4 regions of the Brachybacterium sp. p3-SID1565 genome follow, and region 3 is predicted to be linked to each of the others. Evidence: predicted binding sites of a transcription regulator. Region 3 holds the regulator's gene; each other region holds the start of a gene.
What was found. Region 3 encodes LexA, which represses DNA repair genes until DNA is damaged. Its sites were predicted from a motif close to TCGAACANNTGTTCGA; they were not measured.
Positions count from the first base shown of each region.

Region 1: M4D54_RS13095 (13E12 repeat family protein) is a predicted target of LexA. The motif match lies at 2,753-2,768, and genes of this name have one in related genera.
Region 2: M4D54_RS12760 (HNH endonuclease signature motif containing protein) is a predicted target of LexA. The motif match lies at 1,692-1,707, and genes of this name have one in related genera.
Region 4: M4D54_RS09330 (HNH endonuclease signature motif containing protein) is a predicted target of LexA. The motif match lies at 1,693-1,708, and genes of this name have one in related genera.

Region 1 covers NZ_JAMBDS010000074.1:4,026-8,135, reverse strand. The annotation lists gene M4D54_RS13105 (Gfo/Idh/MocA family protein) at 1-970, opposite strand, end outside; gene M4D54_RS13100 (HNH endonuclease) at 1,161-1,856, opposite strand; gene M4D54_RS13095 (13E12 repeat family protein) at 1,869-2,723, opposite strand; gene M4D54_RS13090 (GNAT family N-acetyltransferase) at 2,870-3,346, opposite strand; gene M4D54_RS13085 (DUF2871 domain-containing protein) at 3,511-3,882, shown strand; gene M4D54_RS13885 (hypothetical protein) at 3,834-3,974, shown strand; gene M4D54_RS13080 (hypothetical protein) at 3,998-4,110, shown strand, end outside.
Region 2 covers NZ_JAMBDS010000068.1:8,425-12,534, forward strand. The annotation lists gene M4D54_RS12745 (hypothetical protein) at 1-212, opposite strand, end outside; gene M4D54_RS12750 (hypothetical protein) at 220-438, opposite strand; gene M4D54_RS12755 (alpha/beta hydrolase) at 636-1,529, opposite strand; gene M4D54_RS12760 (HNH endonuclease signature motif containing protein) at 1,789-3,438, shown strand; gene M4D54_RS12765 (hypothetical protein) at 3,432-4,110, opposite strand, start outside.
Region 3 covers NZ_JAMBDS010000019.1:40,436-44,545, forward strand. The annotation lists gene M4D54_RS06480 (ATP-dependent DNA helicase) at 1-1,500, shown strand, start outside; gene lexA (transcriptional repressor LexA) at 1,537-2,223, opposite strand; gene M4D54_RS06490 (LysM peptidoglycan-binding domain-containing protein) at 2,396-2,791, shown strand; gene nrdR (transcriptional regulator NrdR) at 2,832-3,335, shown strand; gene M4D54_RS06500 (AAA family ATPase) at 3,533-4,110, opposite strand, start outside.
Region 4 covers NZ_JAMBDS010000035.1:13,040-17,149, forward strand. The annotation lists gene M4D54_RS09330 (HNH endonuclease signature motif containing protein) at 33-1,670, opposite strand; gene M4D54_RS09335 (hypothetical protein) at 1,825-2,001, opposite strand; gene M4D54_RS09340 (hypothetical protein) at 2,030-2,272, opposite strand; gene M4D54_RS09345 (Sir2 family NAD-dependent protein deacetylase) at 2,262-3,140, opposite strand; gene M4D54_RS09350 (DedA family protein) at 3,314-3,988, opposite strand.

The sequences.
Region 1 (4,110 bases), on a different contig from region 3:
TCAGGTCCCCGAAGAACGGGTAGCCCACCTGGCCGTCGGCCTGGATGCGGTGCTCCCCGTCGCCGTCGACCAGCAGCACCTGGCCGGGGCCGTTGTCGGTGGTGATGTCCACGTACTTGCGCAGCTCGATGTAGCCCTCGGTGCCCAGGATGAAGGTGCGGCCGTCACCCCAGGTGCGCAGACCGTCGGGCGTGAACCAGTCCACCCGCACGTAGCCGGAGGCACCGGAGGACAGGGCGATGTGCGCCTCTCCGAAGTCGTCGAGCTCGGGATGGTCGGGGTGGGCGAAGTTGCCGATCGCGCTGGAGAGGATCTCGGCGTCCTCGGAGCCGGTGAAGGTGAGCATCTGCTCGAAGTTGTGGGAGCCGATGTCGGTGATGATCCCGCCGTACTGGGCGCGGCGGTAGAACCAGTCGGGGCGCGATCCCGGGGCGCCCAGGCGGTGCGGGCCCATCCCCATTACCTGGATCACGCGGCCGATGGCCCCCCGGTCGATCAGCTGGCCGGCCAGGACGGCGGCCTCCACGTGGATCCGCTCGGAGTAGTACACGGCGTACTTCTGCCCGGTGCGGGTGACGGCCTCGCGGGCCGCAGCCAGCTGGTCCAGGGTGGTCAGCGGGGTCTTGTCGGTGAAGTAGTCCTTGCCGGCCTCCATCACCCGGATGCCCAGCGCGGCGCGGTCCGAGGGGATCGCGGCGGCGGCCACCAGGCGCACCTCCTCGTCGGCGAGGACCTGTTCCTCGCTGTCGGCGATCCGGACCTCGGGGAACCGCTCCTGGAAGGCGGCGGCGCGCTCGGGCTGCGGGTCGTACACCCAGCGCAGGGTGCCGCCGGCCCCGATCAGGCCCTCGGTCATGCCCACGATGTGCCCGTGGTCCAGGTGCATCGCGGCGAACACGAACTCGCCGGGCTCCACCACGGGCTTGGGCATAGCGGCGGGGGCGTAGGTGGCTCCGTCGGAGGTGCTCATCGAGGGTCCTTTCGCTCGTGGGTGGCGGCGACAGCGACGCGGCCCATCCCCGACCGGAGCGGACGAGTGGCCTGGGTCACCATGGTGAGTCTCCCGCATCTACCTGCTGGTCGAGCGCGGATGCCGGAGGTTGCCATGCGCGGGCGCGCGGCGGCATGCCCCTGCGTGGGGGACGCTGGGCGTGCCGGAGTCAGAACGGCGGGTCGTCGAAGGCATGAGGTGGAGCCGGGGGAGCTGGTGGAGGGGGCTCGGGCTGCGGGGGAGCTTGGGCCATCGACGCCGGTGGCGGGGCGGGCTCCGATCGCGGGGTGGGTGACGTGCCCTGGGCCCCGTGCGGACTTCTCCAGGTGATCGCCGTGGCCCCGGCGGCGGGGGAGGTCGCCGTCGCCGTCTGCACCACCCAGTGCCCGTGCTCCTTCAGGTAGTTGCAGCGAGCGCACAGGCCCTGCCCGTTGCTGAAGCTGGTGGGCCCTCCACGTGCGTGGGGATCGATGTGGTCCAGATGCCGGATCCTGGCGTTGCACCAGGGGGTGCGGCACGTCTGGTCGCGCCATCGGATCATGCGTGCCAGGCCCACCGGGAACGCTCGGGCGGTGGACTCCATCGCCACCAGTTCACCGCTGACGGGGTGGGTGTACAGGCGGCGGAACACCGCGGTCGCAGCGGCATCGGCGTGCTCGTGCTGCCTCCAGGTGCGGTTGGCGGGGGTGATGAAGCCGGGTGGGCGCCCGCACATGGTGTCGGTGACGATGTGGGCGGGCAGCGCGCCGTATCCCTCGATGCGGGCGAACTCCGCATCGGCCGCGCCGCCCAGCAGGGCCCGGTCGGTGATCACGATCCCGACGTCGTGCCTGGTCCCGGGGGTGCCAGAGGTGCCCCCGGTCACGGCGGCGACGAGCTAATCGGCCTGCAGGGCACCGAACGAGTCCCGGGCGCCGGCCGCGCGGCGGGCCTCCGCCCCGGTGGTGAGGCTCTTCATCACGGCGGCGGCATCCAATGCGCGCAGGGTGGCCGAGATGCGGGCCATGCCGTCACCGAGGGGAACCATCGTCACGTTCCGCTTCCGCGCGGCGCGCTCGGCGCGGGCACGGGAGTCACCCGGATGCAGGGCGTGGCTCATCTCCCGCACCAGCTGCCCGGTGCGACGGGTGCCGAGGCCGTCGAGACGGGTGGGATCCTCCTGGATCCACTGGTCGATCCGGGCGCACGTGGCCGGATCCGCGTTGTCCAGCGCACGGGTGATGGCATGGACGCTGCGTTCAGGCAGGCGCCCCTGGGCCAGCTGTTGGTAGGTGGTGGGCATCTGCGCGACCAGCCTGCGCGCGCATGCCAGTGACATGGAGGACGAGCTGGGGGAGGTGCGGCGGGCCAGGGCCACCTCGTTCGCGGCGGCACGCCCCTGGTCCCGTTCCCTCACATCACGAGCGGCGTCCGCCTCGCGGATGCGGTCCTCGGCCGCCACCTGCCATGTGGCGTCCAGTGCGGCGATCCCCGCGCGCAGCTGCTCGATCCCCGCCAGCACGGCGAGGGCTTCCTGGGGCGAACCGGGCTGCGTATCAGGAACGGGATCGAGCACCGACACGGTGGCGGTGAATGCGGCCAGCGCGCGGGCGATGATCTCACCCACGATATTCCTCACCGCGCCGGAGTCCGGCAGGCGGGAGGCGTGCTCCAGCGCCCGCGCGAGGACGTCACCAGCGGGCAGGCTGTCGCCTGACCTGGTGCTGTCGTCGCCTGGGAGCTGAGGTTTCATGCTCCCATTCTGCGTCGCGGCACCGACAATCGAAAGAACGTTCGACGATTGGGGATAACTCCGCGCCGTCCCGAGCAAAATCAGCCTGACGGGACACAGAATGTGGAAAGGAATGTGGATAACTGGTCATTGTGGAGGAACCTGGGTCACAGCCCTCGCTTGAACCCCATATGGCTCGCCACGTACCCGGCCCGCTCGTAGAACCGATGTGCGGCATCGCGCCTGCGGTCGCACGTCAGCTGCGACAGCACCGCCCCCTGCTCGCGCCCGTACGCATGGGCCCACTCCAGCAGCATGCTGCCGAGTCCCAGATCCCGCACGGACTCCGTCAGCCGCAACGCCTCGATCTGGAGCCGCGAGGCACCGCCCCGCGAGAGACCGGGTATCAGGGACAGCTGCACCGTGCCGACCACGGTCGTCTGCCCCTCGACCACCGTGACCAGCAGCTGGCGGGGGTCCGCGTCGACCTCGCGGAACGCCGCCAGGTACGGGCCGAGCTCGTCGGCCGACTCCCGGCCGCGCCCCAGCGGGTCGTCAGCCAGCAGGGCCACCAGCGCAGGCACGTCGGCCTCGAGAGCCCGACGGATGAGGAAGCGGCGATCGCCGATGGTGAGAGTCTCCATGAGCCGATCATCACCGACCGGTGGCGCCGACGAGCACGGGACGCGCCTCGCAGCCGCGCCTCGCGCATCAGGCTCCGGCGCCGCCAGCCGCGGCGCGAGCAGGCCGGGTTCACTTCAACCATTCGATGGATGCCGCCTGACCAGCGGCTTCCTACGGTGGAGGGATGAATCGTCTGCTCGTCACGTCCTTCGTCTACATGATCCTCGGTCTGGCCTCGGGTGTCTTCTACCGCGAGTACTCCAAGCTCACCGGCACGGTCGGTGAGCAGTCGCAGCTCTCCACGCTCCACACCCACCTGTTGGTGCTGGGCATGTTGGTGTTCCTCGTGGTGCTGGCGCTCGAGGCCACCGTGCGCGTCACCGGGCGCCGCTCGTTCACCGTCTTCTACTGGACCTACAACGTGGGCCTGGTGATCACGGTGGTGATGATGGTGGTGCGGGGCGTTCTCACGCTCGACGGGCCGACCCCGCCGGCACCAGCGCGGCGATCCCGGGGATCGCAGGTCTGGGCCACATGCTGCTGGCCGTGGGCCTGATCGCGCTGTTCGTCGCTCTGAGGGCGGCGGTCGCCGATTCCCAGGAGCGGCCCCGCACGGCAGGTGCGACGCTCGAGGTCGCGCCGCACTGACCCTGTGGCGGGAGAATCCCCCCATGCCCTCCGAAATCGCCCGCCCCGCCTGCCTGCGTGCCGCGACGGAGGGACTGCCCGTTGCACTGTCGCTGCCGATCCACCCCGCGCTGCACGGCTCGCCGCCGGAGCCGAC
Region 2 (4,110 bases), on a different contig from region 3:
TATGAGTGGCCGCACGTGCATCGGAAAGGGCTCCCCCAGTACCGGCCCATGCGCACCACGCGATCAGGGTCGGAATGGACCACACCTTCGAGCGGCATGAGACCGTGCTCGTGGTCCAGAAGATCCACTCCGCGTGCCAGGATGCACGCCTCGGTCAACTGCGCCGCGGGCACCGTGTGCGTGAGGTCGGCCAGGACCATGGGAGAGCTCATGGATGGATCATCGGACAGGGGTGCGACAGAAGAACGCGACTCGGCGTCGCCCGCCCGGGCGATCAAGGCCGTCGATGATCTCGTCGATCGAGTCCTGCCCTGCGCCTCCGACATACCGCTCGAGCGTCTCCGCACGGTAGCGGTTCACGGACGCGTCGCGCTGCAGTGCCCTGATCCGGGCGCGGCGAAGCACCTGCTCATCCACGGTGATCGTCAGGTTGGCCATGCTCCTGTGCAGCGCGGGTCCCATGGAGCACAGGTTCGGTCCAGCAGTGGCCTCCCGTCGGGCAGGACGACAAAGATCCGGTCGAGGCCGACGTGCTCACGACCGGACACCTTGGGGCAGCAGTACCCGTCGGCCCAGAGAGTTTCGTATCGCGCGGGCCCGGACCGCGGAGCGGTCCCACGAAGGCCCGCCGGGCTTCACCCCTCGTCGGCCAGCAGGAACCGTGCCACCTGGTCGATGTAGCCGGTGCGGTCCGCGAAGTAGGAACCGCAGTGGTCGGCCCCCTCGGTGAGCACCAGCCGTGCCGACGTTCCGGCGGCCCGCGCCAGGCGGTGCGCGTGCTCGACCGGGATCACCGAGTCCTCGGTGCCATGGAACATCAGCAGGGGGCGGGGCTCGATGCGGCTGATCGCCTCGATCGGCCGCACCTGGGAGAAGCCGTAGCCGTAGCGGCGTCGGGTGGCGAGGTCCACGAGGTGCGCGAAGGCGCCCGGCACCCTGAGCGAGGCGGCGGCTGCTGCGACCACGCCGTGCATGTCGGCGAAGGAGGAATCGGCGACCACGCGGGAGACGGTCGGATCCTCGGCCGCCACCAGGATCGACACGGCCGCCCCCATGGAGAAGCCCAGCAGGTCGATCCGGGCGTCGGGCCGGCGGGTCCTGGCGAATGCGATGGCGGCGCGCAGATCCTGCTGCTCGTAGTGCCCGAGGGACTGCCGGCCGTCATCGGAGTCGCCGTTGCCGCGGAAGTCGAACAGCAGCACGCTCGCGCCGGCGCGGTGCAGCCCGGTGCCGATGCCCAGCATCTGCGACTTGTCGCCGCGGAAGCCGTGGCTGGCGATCACCACGTGCTCACTGCGCTCGGCTCCAGGGGCGTCGAGCCACCATCCCCGGATAGTGGTCCCGTCGGCCGCGGTGAAGTCGACGGCCTCGCTGTCCACGCCGAGCTCGAAGGGCGTGAAGGTGTACGGCAGGTCGGGACGGCGGGGCCCGTTGAGCTGCCGGGCGGCCAGCAGGGCGGCTCCACCGGCGAGCGACGTGGCCCCCGCTCCGGTCAGCGCGGCGGCGATCAGTGGTGCGTTGCGTGGCATGGATCGCAGTCTAGGCACGGCGGCAGGCACGGCTCCGGCTCCTGTGGATACGTGCGGGGCCTCGGTGGCCGACTCGTTATCCACAGAATGTGGAAAAACATGCATGGTGGAGGAACCCGGATCTGCATTGTCCACCCTTTTATCCACGGCCTTCCACACATTTCGAACGTACTTTCGATTGTCGGTGATGGCGCCTACTCTTGGACCATCAGCACAGCCGAGGGATTCCCGGCCGCGACATCCACCGAAAGGGGGAACGATGACCCAGGTCAGCGATGGTTCCGTGCCGAAGCCGCGGGGTCGCGCCGCTGCGCGTTCCCGCCCCGGTGCGCCACGCCCGCGCAAGCCCGGGATCCGAGGATCAGGGCGTCCGCTCACGCGGGAGACCCTCCCTTCAGAAGCTTTCGTCGACGAGGCCGGGGCGGAGGCGGAGAAGCTCCGGGAGCTGTGGGATCTGGGCCTGGCCGAGTCACGGCAGCTGGCCGCGAAGCTCCGTCTCGCGGCGCGTCACTGGCCCGCCGGCGATCCGGAGGATCCGGATCTGCGCGACGAGGCGGATCTGATGGTGTCTCAGGCCCTGCGCTGCAGCATCCATCACGCATCCCGGCTGCTGGAGGATGCTCACACCGCCGTCACCCATCTGCCGCGACTGCTGGCGCGTCTCGAGGCCGCTGAGCTGCCGGCGCGCTGGTTCACCGTCGTGCTGCGTCGCGCCGGTGGTCTGCGCGAGGCGGCACTGCACGAGCTCGACGAATCCATCGCCAGCTGGGAGCTCGCGGTCGACGAGGGACGCTTCCGTCGCGAGCTCGGTGCCCTGGTGCGCTGGCTCAGCGATCAGCAGGAGGCCGCTCAACGCTCACGCCCTCAGCACAGTGTGGACATCCTCCCGCCCGATGAGGACGGCACCGCCTGCCTTCAGGTCATCGGCCCCGCGCCGGAGATCCTCGCCCTGGGGCGCCGACTGGACTCCGCGGCCCGCGCGATCCAGCGAGCTCAGCGTCAGGCCCTGGAGAGCGGGCAGGAGATCCCCTTCGATGACGGCAGCGTCTCCGGGACCGCGAGGCCGCTCTCCCTCGCGGCGCTGCGCTACCGGGTTCTGACCGGTTCCGTGCTGGAGACGGGCACGGTCGAGGTCCCCCGTGAGCGGTTCCGCATCACCGTCACGGTCCCCGCGCTCAGCCTGCTGGGTGCGGTGGACGCACCCGGCATGCTCGACGGCATCCACCCCATCCCCGCGGAGATGGCGCGGGAGCTCGCCGGTGGGGAGAACACCTGGTACCGCGTGCTCACCGATCCGAGCACCGGTGCGTTCCTGCCCCTGCCGGCCGACCGCTACACCGCCAGGCCCGACATGCTCGAGCACCTGCGCCTGCGCCATCCCACCTGCGCCGTGCCCGGCTGCACCAGGCCCACCTCCTGGGCCAGCGAGATGGACCACATCGAGGAGTTCGACCACCGCGACCCCGCATCCGGCGGTCCCACCTCGATCGAGAACACGCACCTGCTGTGCTGGCGTCATCACCAGCTGAAGACGGCCGGCCTCATCGACCCCGTGCGCCGCAGTGCCGCCACGGCTGATCCGCTGGGCAGTTCACCTTCCGATCCGCCCTCTAGGTCACCTTCCGATCCACCCTCCAGGTCACCTTCCGATCCGCCGGCCAAGTCACCCTCGGGCCCACCCAGCGGAACACTCCACCCGGGCTCCACGTCCTGGGCGATCCGCGGGGGCCCTCCCGTCGACGCCATCGACGACACCGACATGGTCACGCCGTGGGTGGTCGATGCCTTCACCCAGGTGTGGGACGAGGTGCAGCAGCGCATCGCCCGCCATCGCACCGCGATGACCGATGTCGAAATCGGAGAATCCACCGAGGGCACGGAGGAGCAGTACGGCCCGCCGCCCTACTGATCGTCCTGCTCCGCGGCGTCCTCCCGCCGCATGTCGGCCAGCAGCTGGTCCAGGTAGTCGTGCACGTCCTCGTAGCTGAGGTGGCGCTCATCGCGGCGCGGCGGGATCCCGCCCACGAACGCTCCACCGTGCCAGGCCATCGAATCATCCGGCAGGGATGGGTCGTCCGCACGCCACAGATCGAGCGGGATGTTGTGGGCGGCCAGGTCTCGGGCGATCTCATCGGCCTGGGCGGGGCTGCCGGAGCGCTGCAGCACGGAGACCAGCAGCGACTGCGCGGCCCATGCCGATGCCTCGTCATGCCCTGGTCCACCGTCCTCGCCGGGCTCCACGGATTCCTGCACCAGGGCGATGAAGCTGGCAGCGAGATCGTCGCGGCCGTCCTCGTAGTGGTCCTTCGCGACCCGTAGCGCGATGCGCGGCACGTACTGGCGCTGCTCCCACAGCACGGCCGCACCCACCAGTGCCATGCCCACACCGGTCGGGAAGTCCGGGTCCTGCGCGATGGGGTGCACCGGGAGGCGCCCTGCGCGGCGATCGTCGTCCGCTGCCAGGAAGTCCTCGCTGGCCGCTGCGATCGCGGCCCGCGCCGTGCCCTGGTCCCGGAGAGCCACCTCGGCACCAGTGGGTTCGATGCCCAGTCGCCGGGCCACGCGGGCGAAGGGGAACTCC
Region 3 (4,110 bases):
GGGGACCGCGACTCGCTGGAGACCCCGGTGTCGGACCGCGCCTGGCGCCAGGTCTCGGTGAGCGGGTCGCACTGCCTGGGCAGCAGCTGCCCCATGGCGAGCTCGTGCTTCGCCGAGCACAGCCGGGAGCTGGCACGGGAGGTGGACCTGGTGGTCACCAACCATGCCCTGCTGGCCATCGACGCCTTCGACGGCCACGGCATCATCCCCGACCACGACGTGGTGGTCTTCGACGAGGCCCACAGCCTCACCGGGAGCGTCACCACCGCCGTCACCGACGTGCTGACCCCGTCCCTGGTGCGGGGCACCGTGCGCGACCTGCGCGGCCTGGGCGTGGCCGCCACCGCTCTGGACGATGCGGGGGAGGAGCTGCGCGAGGCCCTCAGCCTGGTCAGTGACGGCCGCGTGATCGGGGACCTGCCCGAGCAGCTGGCCGACGCCGTCGAGCACCTGCGCACCGAGTCCCGGCAGGCCCACTCCGACGCCAAGGACGCCGGCGACGCGGACGTGGCCGGGACCGCCGGCTCCCGCAAGGCGGTGCGATCCAACCTCCAGCAGATCATCGACGTGTGCACGCGGCTGCTGGCACCGGAGGAGGACGACGTGGTCTCGGTCTCCCATTCCGGGGCCACCGGCCGGTCCAGCATCCAGGTGGCCCCGCTGAGCGTGGCCGGGGCGATGCGCGGTGCCGTCCTGGAGCACCGCACCGCGATCCTCACCTCCGCCACCCTCGCCCTGGGCGGGAGATTCGAACCTCCCGCGGGCGAGGTAGGGCTGGCACGCGCCGCCCGCACGGCGCCCGAGGAGATCCCGGCCCTGGAGGACCGCGGGGCGTGGGCCGGGCTGGACGTCGGCAGTCCCTTCGACTACCGCCGGCAGGGGATCCTGTACATCGCCCGGCACCTTCCGCCTCCCGGCAGGGAGGGCCCCTCGCTCGACATGCTGGACCACCTGACCGAACTGGTGGAGGCCTCCGCCGGCGGGGCGCTGTGCCTGTTCTCCTCCCGGCGCGGGGCGGAGCTCGCCGCAGAGCACGTACGGGCCCGGCTGGACCTCACCATCGGCGTGCAGGGGGAGGACTCCATCTCGAACCTGGTGCGGATCTTCCGCGAGGAGCAGGACTCCTGCCTGTTCGGGACGATCACCCTGTGGCAGGGGGTGGACGTGGTGGGGGACGCCTGCCGGCTGGTGACCATCGACCGGATCCCCTTCCCCCGCCCCGATGAGCCCCTCACCTCCGCTCGGCAGGAGCGGATCGCCTCACGCGGGGGCAACGGATTCATGTCGGTCTCGGCGCAGCATGCCGCGCTGCTGCTGGCACAGGGCTCCGGCCGCCTGATCCGCACCAAGGACGACCGGGGCATGGTCGCGGTGCTGGACCCCCGCCTGGCCACTGCCCGTTACGGGGGATTCCTGCGCGAGGCCATGCCACCGCTGTGGCCCACGAGCGACCCGCAGGTGGCGCTGGGCGCCCTGCGCCGCCTCGCCCAGACGGTCTGACCCGGCAGCAGCGCGCTCAGGCCGGCGCCTCCCGGTTCAGACGGCGCGCAGCACCGCCACCACCTTGCCGAGGATCTCGGCGTGATCGCCGAGGATCGGGGTGAAGGCAGGATTGTGCGGCATCAGCCACACGTGACCGTCGTGCTGGGCGAAGGTCTTCACAGTGGCCTCGCCGTCGAGCATCGCAGCCACGATCTCGCCCTTGTTCGCGACCGGCTGCTGGCGCACCACCACCCAGTCGCCGTCGCAGATCGCGGCGTCGATCATCGAATCGCCCACCACCTGCAGCAGGAACAGATCACCGTCGCCCACCAAGCGCGCCGGCAGGGGGAAGACGTCCTCCACCTGCTCCTCCGCCGTGATCGGCACGCCCGCCGCGATCCGGCCGACCAGTGGCACGGAGACGGCCTCGACCGATCGCGCGCTCTCCTCCTGGGCCGGGGCAGGGGCATCGTCCTCGCCGGGCATCACCACTTCCATCGCACGGGGACGCTTGGGGTCCCTGCGCAGGTAGCCCTTGCGCTCGAGCGCCTGCAGCTGATGGGACACGGAGGAGGAGGAGGTCAGCCCCACCGCATCGCCGATCTCCCGCATCGTGGGCGGGTAGCCGTGGGCCGAGATCGCGGCGGTGATGGTCTCCAGGATCCGGCGCTGGCGGCGGGTGAGGCTCGCGTGATCGCCCACAGGGGCGCTCTCGGGGCGGCGACTGGTGCTGGGCGACATCGGGCGGGCCTCCTGGCTTCGTTTGTCAGACCCTCACGGTTCCGTGGTCCTTGTCAGCCACAGTAGGCGGCGCGGAAGCGGATTCCAAACACATGTTCGATGTTTCCTCTTGCGTGTCGCGCCGATACCGGTCTACAGTCGCACACAGATTCGATCGAACAGGAGTTCGGAGATGCCCACCGATACCACCACGGTCCTGCCCTTCCCCCGCCGTGACAGCCGTGCGCAGCGCCCCGCTGATCGCTCGGGTGTTCGACTCGAGCTCACTTCGCGCGGCCGCGCACTGGTCACCGCCATCGCCTTCGTGCTCGGCCTTGTCGTCGCGGCCCTCGCGCTGCTGGTCTTCGACGTTCCCGCAGCGCTGGCGGGCGCGGGTCAGGAGCAGCACATCACAGTCACCGTCGAGGCCGGTGACACCCTGTGGGACCTCGCCGAGCAGCATGCTCCCGAAGGCGTGGGCCAGCAGGAGTACATCGCGCAGGTGCGCGCCATGAACCATCTGCCCACCGGTCGGGTCACTGCCGGTCAGCAGCTGGATCTGCCCGTCGGGGAGGGCGTGGAGCGCTGATCCGGGCCCGGCGGCGGGCTGCTCCCGGTAGTCTTGACGGGTGCACTGCCCGTTCTGCCGCCACCCCGACTCCCGGGTCGTGGACTCCCGCACGTCCGATGACGGGGCCACCATCCGCCGCCGCCGGCAGTGCCCCGAGTGCGGTCGGCGCTTCTCCACCGCCGAGACGGCGTCCCTGTCGGTCCTCAAGCGCTCCGGTGTGAGCGAGCCGTTCAGCCGCGCGAAGGTGATCTCGGGGGTGCGCAAGGCGTGCCAGGGCCGGCCCGTCAGCGATGATCAGCTGGCCATGCTCGCGCAGCGCGTCGAGGAGGACATCCGCTCCAGCGGCCAGGCCGAGATCGATGCGCATGACGTGGGCCTGGCGATCCTCCAGCCCCTGCAGGAGCTGGATCTGGTGGCCTACATGCGCTTCGCGAGCGTCTACCAGTCCTTCGACTCGCTGTCCGATTTCGAGGCTGCGATCACCCGTCTGCGCGAGGAGTCCGGCGGGCCCCACGAGGCCGCTCAGGACGGCTCCCACGGCCCGGTTCGCACCGAGTTGTGAATTGGTGCGAAGCACCCCTCATGTGTGCGTAAGATACTGCTCGTGCGCTCGCGCAGCGCACCCAGATCAGCGGTCGTGGAGGGGAAGCCACGGCCGCTGATCGCTTGTCCGCGCCCCTGCCTCCGCCGAGGCCTGTCCTGCCTCCGCCGGGGCTCGTTCCGTTGAGCTCCGGGGCTGACCCCGGCGCACACCGGTGCTCAGTCCCCGGACATCCCGTCGGGCAGAGGTCGGGCGTGCACCACACCCAGATGCTGGGTGGGGCGGGTCATCGCGACGTACAGGTCCCCGGCACCATGCCCCTCCACCAGTTCGGCAGGTTCGACCACCACCACGGCGTCGAACTCCAGGCCCTTGGCGTCCTGTGCCGTCATCACCGCGATCTCGTCGTCCACGCCCGAGGAGCCGGATCCCACCGGGGGCAGGCCCCCGATGCTGCGCAGCTGCTCGAGCACCGCGGTGAGCCGGTGCTCTGAGGAGATCACCGCGATCCGGCCGATGCTCGAGGCGTGCAGCTCGCGCACCTCGTGCGCGGCGGCCTCCGCCAGGTGGGCGTCGTCGGTGTGCTCGATCCGGGGATCGCGGTCCCCCTCCCGTACGGAGCTGACCTCCGTGATCGGAAGGTCGTATGACTGGGCCACTTCTGCGGCCCTGTCCATGATCCGCCGGGGAGTGCGGTAGTTGACGGTGAGGTGCTCCACCTGCAGTCGGTCCTGCACGTACGGCGCCAGGGCGGCCTCCCAGGAGCCGGGGCCAGCGGCCGAGGAGGTCTGGGCGA
Region 4 (4,110 bases), on a different contig from region 3:
CCAGAGTATCTGATAATCAGACTCTGCATGCGTCATTCCCTTCGGATGAACCGCGATGGGGTCGGGACTGGATCACCAGGTGGTCTCGGGGGAGGGTCGCTTGTCGGTCCTGGTGGCTGATCACTGGGGGTGATTGCCTGCCCGTGGATGCCGACTGCCTCCCATTGGTTCGGGATCGGTGAGCGGTGGCTATGACCCGTGGGCGTCGTGATGACCAGATCCCCGCTTGCGGCATCCCGGGACGTCGACCAGCCGGGCAGTTCCACCACGTAGTTGAAACGCTCGCACAGGCCGGCGCCGTTCTCGGGCGTGGTTCTGCCACCGCGGGCGTGCCCCTCGATGTGGTGGACGTGGCGGGAGGCGGCCTCGCACCCCGGCGTGCGGCACTGCCGTTCCCGGGCCAGTACGAAGCGCCGCATGTGCCCCGTGAACAGCCGCTTCCTGGCATCCATGGATGTCAGTTCCCCCGTCACCGGGTCGGCGTAGAGCCGGCGGATCCAGCGTCGCACCTCGGTCGGTGGTGGTTCTGAATCGGGCGCTGGTGCTGGTACTGGTGCGGGACTGGGCACAGACCCTGGCCCGGAATCGGACGGAGGCGTCGCGGTGGATACGAGTGTCGAGGACGGGGTGAGGGCAGCTCCGGGCGGGGTTGCGTCCTCTGCCGCCTTCGGCTCCGGGAAGAGCCGGCCGGTGAGGGCGAGGTGGCGCGCGACGGGGCCGGGAATGGGGTGCCCCTCCAGCTGGGCGGTGTCGTTCGCACCGGCCAGCAGGGTGCGGTCGGTCATCAGCAGCTGGATCTCGACCGGGGCGATGGCGTGTTCCTGACCGGTGACGCGGGTGGTGAGGGCGTCGGCCATGACCTGACCGCGAGAGCGTCCGTCGCCCTCTGCGCGGGCGGCATCGGCGGCGGCACTGAGGGAGGCGTACGCGGCGACGCCCTCGTGCAGGGGCAGCAGGGCCGACAAGCGCATCATCCCCTCCGCGGCCGGGCGCTGACTCACGTGACGCTGGTCGGCGTTGCGCTGGAGTCGGGCAACGGCGGCCTCCTGGTCCAGGGCGTCGGCCCGCGCCCGGGCCCTCCGACCGGCGGTGCGAGGGGACACCTGGTGGAGAGTCGGGGCGAGCTCCGCGTCGATCTGCTTGCGGTCCTCGTCGTCCAGGAGGATCACGGCGCGGGCGACCTCTTCCGCGGCCCACCCGGAGACGGCTCCTTCGGCCATCCGCTCCCAGATGCGAGGCAGGGTCTCGACGATCACGCGACGCAGCGCGAGCTGATTGCCCGCCCGCGACGGTGAGATGCCGCGTGCGAGAGCGATCTCGTCACCGGTGCCGGAGCCGAGCTTCGATGCGGGAAGACCGGCTGCCCTCTGGGTCTTGATCCGCTCATTCCGCAGAGCGATCTCGTAGCCGGATTGAAGGGCATCGAGAATGTTCTTCAAGCCCTCGATGGCACTGATGGCCTCGACCAGTGCGACGGCATCGGGCGCTGATGGGGCCTGCACCCGGTGGGAGGTCGCGGGGGTGACGGACGCGGCGACGGAGTGCAGCGCCGGGGTGGTACCGGGGCGCACGGAGGCGATGCTGCTGGTCAGATCGCTCAACTGGGCTCGCACGTCCGTGAGTGCGTCGAGCGTGGGGGAGCAGGGGGAGGCGGCAAGTGCGGTGCTCATCATCATCTCCTCCACCCTCATATCGAATGCGTGTACGAAACCAGGATAGGGGAGCTTCGGGGCGCCGGCAATGCTTTCACAAGAAGGCGTCAAGAATGTGGATAACCGACCATTGTGGAGGAACCTCGGGGCGTCGATGTGGATCAAGCAGGACTCAGGAATCCCCCACGCCGGTGGAGTCCAGCAGTCCACGGACGTAGGCGACGTCCCGGTCGTACAGCTCCGCATGGCCGTACAGCTCCGGGTTCTGCTGCTCGACCGACTGGTGCCGGGAGAAGCCCGCCAGGATCCGCAGGCGGTCGTACGGCGCGAAGTCACTGTGGCACGCCACCTCCGGCCAGGGCCGGGCGCTCCCACACTCATCCCGGCATCGGATACGCGGGCACGGTGCCTGGCAGGAACTCCACGATCTCGCGTCCGGCCTCATCGAACCCGAGCGGGCGGGGGACCTCGGTGACCCCGGCTGCACGGCAGTGCTCCATGAGGCGGTGCACCGCCGGGGACCACGGACCGCCGGTACGCAGCACCGTCGCACCCCGACGCGACACCAGCCCCATGCTCCCACCGGCCAGTGCGATCTCCTCGCCCGTGTCATGATCCATTCCACGTCTTCAACACGTCCTCGATGCGCCCGTGGATGCGCAGCGTGGCCTGATCGTCACCGCGCGTGGGACCGTCGTTGACGATCACCACCGGGGTGCCTGCCCTCACCGCTGCCCGCACGAACCGCAGCCCCGACTGCACGGTGAGGCTCGACCCCAGCACCAGCAGACGGGACGCCTCCTGGAGCGCGCCGTACGCCGCGGCCACCACCTCCCGACGGGCCGACTCCCCGAAGAACACCACGTCGGGCTTGAGGATCCCGCCGCAGAGCCCGCAGGCCGGGTAGCGGAAGTCCGAGGTGCGATCCACCTCCGCATCGCCGTCGGGCGCCTGCGCCGCATCGGCCGCGAGCTCGGGCAGGCGGGCGGCGAGCTCGGGATTCATCGCCAGCATCCGATGGTGCAGCGACTCGCGCCGGGTGAGGGTGTCGCAGCTCTGGCAGCGCACCCGGTCCAGCCGTCCATGCAGGTCGATCACCGGCTCCGAGCCCGCCTGCTGGTGCAGGGCGTCCACGTTCTGGGTGATCACCGCGGTGACCGGCAGGGTCGATGCACCGAGCTCCGCCAGCAGCACGTGCCCCCGGTTGGGACGCGCCCGCAGGAACTGCGTCCAGCCCACCGTGGAGCGCGCCCAGTAGCGCCGCCTGGCGAGGTCCGACCCCATGAACTCCTGGAACGTCATCGGTGCCCGGGGCACAGCATCGCGCCCGCGGTAGTCCGGCAGTCCCGACCCGGTGGACATCCCCGCCCCGGTCAGCACGGCCGTCGGCTCCCCGGTGAGCAGATCCCATGCCTCCTCCACCAGCTCGGGGGCGCTCGCCAGCCCATAGCTCGCACCCTCGACGGGGCCCCAGGCGGGCATGCGCATCAAGGGGCGAGAGGAGGGGGCCAGGGCCGACGAAGCGCTGACCGGGGCCGACGGGGGAGCGCTGGCAGTAGCAGACCGGGGAGCGTCGATGCGGGCCGGGGCGGTGGCGGTGGAGAACCAGCGGCCGACGTCCGCGGCCGGTCCGGCCTGGCCCGTCTGCTCGCTGTCGGTGCTCATCGCTCCAGCGTAGAGCCCACGTCCCCGGGGTCGTCAGGGCTTTCACGGGGGCTGCCGGCGGTGTCGTCGCGGCGCCGGGCTCGCATCCGCTGCATCACGAAGCCGATCCCCGCGATGAGCCCGAAACCCGCCACGATCACCGAGTAGATCCGCACGAAGCCCTCCAGCGCCTCCCCGCCGGCCACCCCGAAGAAGTACCCGGCCACCACGAAAGCCGCGTTCCAGATCGCCGAGCCCAGGCCCGTGGCGGCGGCGAACAGGCGCACCGGCATCCGCTCGATGCCCGCCGGGATCGAGATGAAGGTGCGCACCATCGGCACGAACCGAGCGATCGCCACCGCCGGGAAGCCGTGGCGGTCGAAGAACCGCACGGCCATGTCCACGTCCTTCTCCTCCAGCAGCGGCAGGCGCCGCACCAGGGCACGGGTGCGATCCAGGCCCAGCGCCCGGCCCACCGCGTACACCCCGAGGCCGCCGACCACGGATCCCAGCGTGGTCCAGAAGATCGGCACCAGCACGTGCTGGTCGTTCGCGGCCGCGCTCACCCCGGCGAAGGGGAGCAGGATCTCCCCGGGCACCGGAGGGAACAGCGCCTCGGCGGCGATCACCAGGGCGATGCCCGGCCCACCCAGGAACTCCATGACGCGGATCGCGAGATCGGCCAGATCCATGCGCGCTCCGTCCTGCCCTGGTGCCGAGGTCACTGCCAGGGTCCGACGGGGAGAGTACCGACCGCGGATGACGCGCCGGTGAACATCTCGGGACGGCCCTCCCCGGTCTGCCCCGATCGGTC